DNA from 2 places in the Deinococcus planocerae genome. Region 2 is predicted to be linked to the other one. Evidence: riboswitches for the same ligand, from Rfam matches in the RefSeq annotation. Region 2 holds a riboswitch; the other holds the start of a gene.
What was found. Region 2 has a riboswitch for cobalamin ahead of A7B18_RS13600 (FecCD family ABC transporter permease). Riboswitches for the same ligand answer to the same signal wherever they lie in the genome.

Region 1: it holds a riboswitch for cobalamin, as region 2 does, so the genes downstream of both, A7B18_RS11500 (cobalt-precorrin-7 (C(5))-methyltransferase) here and A7B18_RS13600 (FecCD family ABC transporter permease) in region 2, are expected to answer to the same signal.

The regions. Positions count from the first base shown of each region.
Region 1 covers NZ_PNOR01000017.1:84,389-87,782, reverse strand. The annotation lists gene A7B18_RS11505 (precorrin-8X methylmutase) at 1-1,368, opposite strand, end outside; gene A7B18_RS11500 (cobalt-precorrin-7 (C(5))-methyltransferase) at 1,365-2,177, opposite strand; cobalamin riboswitch at 2,281-2,408, opposite strand; gene A7B18_RS11495 (SDR family oxidoreductase) at 2,710-3,394, opposite strand, start outside.
Region 2 covers NZ_PNOR01000022.1:50,507-53,900, reverse strand. The annotation lists gene A7B18_RS13605 (ABC transporter ATP-binding protein) at 1-341, opposite strand, end outside; gene A7B18_RS13600 (FecCD family ABC transporter permease) at 427-1,452, opposite strand; cobalamin riboswitch at 1,661-1,780, opposite strand; gene A7B18_RS13595 (lysophospholipid acyltransferase family protein) at 1,798-2,430, opposite strand; gene xseB (exodeoxyribonuclease VII small subunit) at 2,456-2,767, opposite strand; gene A7B18_RS13585 (flavin reductase family protein) at 2,766-3,394, shown strand, end outside.

The DNA.
Region 1 (3,394 bases), on a different contig from region 2:
CAGGCCGGGCCGCCAGCGCCGCTCGCGGATCAGGCGCACCGTTTCAAAAATCGCGGTGGGCGCGTCCCCGATGGCGACGATGCAGTCATTCCCGAACTTCTCGTAGGCGCGGCGAATGCCCGCCGCCGAGCGGGTGATCCCGGCCTCACGGCTCAGCAGGTGCGTTTCCGCGTCGTGCACCCCGCACCAGACCTGCACGCCGAGTTCCGCGAGAAGCTGGCGCTTGAGGCCGCTTTGCACCATTGTCACATCCGTGACGACGGTCAGGCCGCGCAGGATCGCCATGACGCCCGCCTCCGTCGCGCCCGGCGAGAAGAAGAGGTCCTCCACGATGCCCGGATCGCCCGCCGTGTGGACGAGGCGTTGCATGGCGTAGCGGTCCGCCGCGTTCACCGCCGACCAGTCCCGCAGCCCCTCGATGATCTCGAAGGACTGCGCCTCGATGGGGTGGGGCTCGTAGGGCTGGATGGTTTTCCGTTTCGGTGCCTCGCCGCCCGCCAGCAGCCCCCGCACCGCCCCGTGGTGCCCCACCTGCGGCTCGCCGACCTGCGCCTCGTAGCCCACGACGCCCACCCGGTACTTGCACAGGGAGCAGTTCATGTGTCCGTGGCCCTGCACGCCCTCGCGCGCCCGTTCCAGAAACACCCGGGCCACCTTGGGATGCGGCCCCAGATGCCCGGCGGTCAGGAACTCGGTGCCCGGCCAGCGTTGGGCGGCGGCCTCCACCGCCGAGCGCACCCGGCGGGCGAGCACTCCGTCGAAGAGGAGGTACGGCAGCACGACCACCCGCGCGAAACCGAGACGGGCGGCGCGGGCGAGGCCGGTGGGAAGGTCGGGCTTGGCCGTCCCGCTGTAGCAGACCAGGCTCGCCCCGTACCCCAGCCCCTCTTCCAGAAAGCGGGCCAGCTTGTGAACGTCCCCGTTCGCGTCCGGGTCGGTGGTGCCCCGCCCGACGAGGAGGAGCAGCGTCTCATCCCGTCTGACCTCACCCGCTGCGCCCGCCTCCGCCTCGATCAGCCGTTCGCGGCACACGTCGAGGAGAGCGGGGTGGAGGTCCATCGCCGCCCCGTAGTGGAAGGTGACGTGGGGAAACTCGCGGCGCAGGGCGTTCAGCTCGCTCGGCAGGTCGTTCTTCGCGTGGGTGGCGGCGAGGAGGACGCCTGGAACAAGCACAATTTCCTTCGCTCCCGACGCCACCGCTTCCCGCGCCGCCTCGTCGATGGTGGGGGTGTTGAATTCGAGAAAGCCGTGGGTAATGACCCGATCCGGCTCCAGCGCCTTGACCTCCCGCACCAGCGTCTCGAACTGCGCCGCGCTGGCCGGGTCGCGGCTGCCGTGCGCGGCGAGGACAATCGCGTAACCGTTCATCGTTCTCCCTCTAGACCTGTGGGCAGGGGCGTCAGCGCGCGGATCAGCAGGATGCTCATGTCGGAGAAGTCCCGCCCCTCCAGCTCGCCCAGCGTGCCCGCCCAGGTCGCCTCGTGCCGCGTCAGGTTCTCCCAGACCTCGACCCGGTGGGCGGCGCCGACCCCTCCCGCGAGAAGGTACGAGGCCACGTCCTTCGGCATGAAGTCCCAGGGGCGCGGGATCACGATGGCGCCTCTCCCGGCCCGCAGCACGTCGCGCAGGTGGGTCTTGAAGGGCGTCAGGTCGCCCCGGCGGTGGAAGGTGAGGAAGGTCGTCTCGTCGAAGCAGACGCGGCCCCGGCTTGCCAGGATCTGCGCGCTGGAGATGCCCGGCACCGTCTCGACCGGGTGCCCGCAGGCCGTCTCCACCCGCTCCAGGTATTGAAAGCCCGAGAAGTGGATGTCGCCCATGAACACGACGACGCAACGGTTCCCGGCGTGGTGGAGGGCGGCGACCTCGGCGAGTCGGGCCACCTGATCGCGGTAGCTCATCGTGACGACCTCGGCTCCCCCGGGGATCAGGGGCCGCACCACGTCCACCACCGCATCGAAGCCCGCCACCACGTCGGCTTCCCCGATCAGGGCCGCGCCGCGCCGGGTCAGGAAGTCGAGGTGGCCGGGGCCCGCACCGACACAGACGATCACGCCGTGCCTCTCGGCGGGGGGCGAACATGAAGGAATGCACCTTCCGGGACCACGAGGAGTAAGGGGGGGGATGACACAGCGGCGACTCCGGGATGCAGGGCGGAGACGGTCCGGAGGGGCGCACATCGAAAGCCCGCTCCAGCCGGGGCCGGAGCGGGCAAAGACGGCCAGGGGGGCCGGATATGCGCGAACTCACAGGGTGGCCCTCTGACGGCGAGAGGTGCCCCGTCTTCACGGGGCGTCCCTGGGTGGCATTCGGGCTGACAGGTCTTCTCGCCTGCTTACCGCTGCGCGACAGCGCCGGACTCTCACCGGACTTCCCCAACACCAGGTCGGGCCAGAGTAGCAGAGAAAAGGTCAGGTGGTCACTCGTGCCTCAGGCCGGGGCTCCCCCCGAAGTTTGGTCGGTCACCACTCTGTGCCGCGAGCGCCTCACCGGGATGCCTGGACTGGGGTCACGTTCCCCGCGCTCGACACCCCCCCGCGGGCAATCAGGTCTTCGTGTGATGACGCCCTGTGAGGCGCGGCGCGTCAGCTCAACGGCCTGTGTGGGGAGGGGAGACGGTCTCGAACACGGCCACTCGAACGGAGACGACCGTTTGCCTGGGCAGGCTTGTGCCGCGAACACACCGCCGGGGCCGCTCCGGGGGCGAGGTCGTCAGAGAAACTGCCTTCCCCCGTCCACGATCAGCGTCTGCCCAGTCACGAAGGCGCTGCCGGGCGAGGCAAGGAAGAGGGCCGCCCCCACCACGTCCCCCGGCTGCTGGGCGCGGCGGATGGCTCCCCGGTCGACGCCGTAAGTTTGTGCTCCCTCCATCAGCCCCAGGCTGGCCTCGGTGAGGGTGAAGCCCGGGGCGATGGCGTTCACGGTGATCCCGTCCGCGCCGAGTTCGCGGGCCAGCACGCGGCTGAGGGCGATCACGCCTCCCTTGCTGGCGACGTAGTGCGCCCAGAGGGGACTGCCGCTCATGACCGTGGCGCTGGCGATGTTGATGGTGCGGCCAGCCCCACGGGCGCGCAGGTGGGGCGTCACCGCACGGGCGCACAACCAGGGGCCTTTGAGGTTGACGCCCATCACCCGGTCCCAGGTGGCGGGGTCGATCTCCGTGAACGGGGCGCGTTCCAGTCCGCCGTACAGGCTGGGATTGTTGATCAGCACGTCGATACCGCCGAACGCCCCCGCGACCTCCTCGGCCATGCGGAGGGTGCGCCCCTCGTCGGAGACATCCACATGGACGCCCACGGCCTGCCGGGTGTCGGCGTACTGGCGGCGCACGGCGTCGGGGCGCGCGGCGGCGGCGTAGGCGAGGAGCTTTTCTTCCTGGGCGGCCTCGTAGGTGGGC
Region 2 (3,394 bases):
GTGCGTTCCAGCGCCGCGGTCACCGCGTCCTCGTCGGCCTGGGTCCAGGGCCGGGTGGGGATCAGGCCCCACTTCCAGGCGCCCGCCCCGCGTCCGAGGGCCACCACGTCGCGGACTCGGGCCTCCAGGGGCAGCTCCTCCCCCTGCGCGAGGTAGGCGAGCGTCCGGGCCCGCTCCGCCCGGGACCACCCCGCCAGCGGACGGCCCGAGAGCCGCACCTCCCCCGCCTCCGGACGGCTCAGCCCCAGCAGTGCCCGCAGCAGCGTACTCTTCCCCGCCCCGTTCGGCCCGATCACGGCGGCGAACTCCCCGGCCCGGAACGCCGCACTCACCCCCCGCACCGCCGGGTGCGTTCCCGCCCGCACGTGCAGCTCCCGCGCCTCCAACGTGTCCACGCCGACGGCTGACGGCTGACCGCCGACCGCCCTACTCACGCCCACCCCGCCGCAGCAGCCACAGGAAGAACGGCCCCCCCAGCAGCGTCGTCACCACGCCGACCTGCGAGAGGACCGTCGTGCGTGCCAGCAGGTCGGCGAGAACGAGCAGCGCGCCTCCCAGCAGCGCGGAGACGGGCAGCAGGACCCGGTGCCCCGATCCCCACACCAGCCGGGCGACGTGCGGCACGATAAGTCCCACGAAGCCGATGATCCCCACGTACGCGACGGCGGCGGCGGTCGCCACGCTCGCGGCGATCACGACGATCAATCGCAGCCGCTCCACCGGCACCCCCAGGCTGCGCGCGGTCAGGTCGCCGAGTTGCAGGGTGTCGAGCGCGCGGCCCAGCCCCACGAGCACGCCGCACCCGATCACCGCGTAGGGCAGCACCGTTCCCACGTCGCGCCAGCCGCTGAAGCCCAGGTCGCCCAGGGTGTAGGCGAGCACCTGCCTTGCTCTGTCCTCGCCGCGCAGGATCAGGAAGGTGGTGAAGGCACTCAGGACGCTCCCCACGACCACCCCCGCCAGGATCAGGCGGGTGGTGGGAAAGCGCCGCCCCTCCCGCGCGAGGGCGAGCGTCAGCCCGACCGCCGCGAGGGACGCCGCAAGGGAGACGAGGGGAAGGACGGGACGCGACCACCCCGCCACGATCCCGACCGTCGCCCCCAGCGCCGCCCCGCTCGCCGCGCCGAGAAGGTAGGGGTCGGCGAGCGGGTTGCGGAAGACCCCCTGAAAGGCCCCGCCGCACACCGCCAGGCACGCGCCCACGATCACCGCCATCACCACGCGCGGCAATCGGAGCTGCCACACGATCACGTCGCTCCCGGCGAGTTCGGCGCCGCTCAGCCCGCGCCACAGGGCCCCAATCACCTCGCCGGGTGGGATATAGACGCTCCCCAGCCCCACCGCGAGCACGACGACCGCGAGGAGACCGGCCACGAGCGCGAAGGTGCCCCCGAAGACCCGGGGCCGGGCGGCGGGAAGGGCGGGCGCGCGGCCCTCTCGTTCAAGGCTCATCGCGCCCCGGTGGGCCAGAGAGGGGGTGGAGGGTCGGGGGTGGGAGCATGGGTCTCGTTCCTCCTCCCCGCGCGGCCAAAGCAGCACCGCCCCCGGTGAAGGGAGGCGGCGGAGGGGGCACGTCCAGGGCTCGACTGCAAGGATGCAAGGAACCCGGCGCTTTCCTCCAGTCCGCGAGAGGTCGGGGCACGGGCCGCTCCGGTCGGGGAGCTTCGGCCCGGACGGGGCGGGTGTTCGGACTCGGGACCCCCACAAGAGCACCCTTACCGTTGCGCGACAGTGCCGGAATTCCACCGGCTTCCCCCACGCCCGTCGCGGGCCACTATAGCCCCGGCCCGGCCTCCCTCACCGTGACCGGACGCCCCCCTCCACCGGCTCGGCGAGGGCGGCGATGCGCTCGCCGATCAGGGCGGTCAGGGCCTTGATGCCCCCGGTGGGCTCGATGGGTTCACCGAAGCGGACGATCCAGCGCCGGCCTACCCGGCTCAGACCCACGGGGAGCACGGGAGATTTGCCCTTGAGCGCGAGGAGGGCCACGCCGCCCTGCAACTCGCCCCCGCCGCGCGTGCCCTCGGGGAAGATGCCCAGGGTCCCGCCCCCCTGGAGGACGCGCAGGCTGGTCCGCACCGCCCCCAGGTCGTTCGCGCTGCGGTCCACCGGGAAGGACCCGCCCGCGCGGATGATTGGGCCGATGACCGGGACGAAGAGTTCTTTTTTCGCCATGAATTGCAGGTAACGGCCCGGCGGCAGGCTGCGCGCGATCAGGAAGGGGTCGAAGCCCGTGCGGTGGTTCCCGGCGACGATCAGCGGCGTGCCGGGCGGCGGGACGTTCTCGCGCCCGTGGACTTCGATGCTCTGACCCCGCAGGAAGATCGGCAGCGTCGTGACGGTCACCACGAGGCGGTACACGAGCGGATTGACCCTGGGGGCCCGGAGCGTTTCGGCGGGAGGCGCGGCGGAGGGGCGGGCGTCGCTCATGGGGCGAGCATACGCCGAGCGCCCGTCAGTAGGGATCGGCGTCCGGGTCGTCCCCGGGGGGATCGTCCGCCTCGTCGTCCTCGTCCACGTCCGGCTCGGTGGTCGCCCACTCCCCGGCCAGCACCGCCCGCACCGCCTCGATGCGTTCCCGGCAGGCGGCGTAGGCGGTCTTCGCCTCCTCCAGCAGCGGCAGCACCCGGTCGAGGTCGGCGTCCCCGCTCTCCAGCTCGGCGGCGATGCGGGAAAGCCGCGCGTAGGCCTCGCGGTAGGTGAGCGGCTGAGCGTCCGGCACCCCCCGAGCATAGCGTTCCGCCACCGAGCCGCTACCCTGGGCCATGACCGCTTCCGGAGCCCCCCACCTCCACTTCGACTTCTCGGCCCTCGCTCCTGCCGAGGTCTACAAGCTCGTCGCCGGGGTGGTCGTGCCGCGCCCCATCGCCTGGGTGAGCACCCTGGGAGGGGGCGGGCACGTCAACCTCGCCCCCTATTCCTTTTTCGGCCTGATGGGCTCGGACCCGGCGGTCGTGGCCTTCGGACCCGGCGACCGGGCGGACGGCACGCCGAAGGACACTGCCCTGAACATCGGGCGGGGCGGCGAGTTCACGGTCAACCTCGTGAGCGAGGGGCTCGCCCACGTGATGAACGCGACCGCCACCGACTTCCCGTATGAGCAGGGCGAGCCCGAGACGCTGGGGGTGGCCCTCGCCCCCGGGGTGCGCGTGCGGGTGCCGCGCGTGGCGCAGAGCCCGGCGAGCCTGGAGTGCCGGGAGGTACAGACGGTCCTGATCGGGCGCACCCGCGTCATCCTCGGCGAGGTGCTGGGGCTGCACCTGCGCGCGGACGCGGTGCAGAACCTGGAACGTCACCACGTCGAGACCGCCGCGCTCGATCTGGTGGGGCGGATGGGGGGGCGGGGGACGTACACCCGAACGCGCGACACCTTTTCCCTCGACCGCCTGACCTA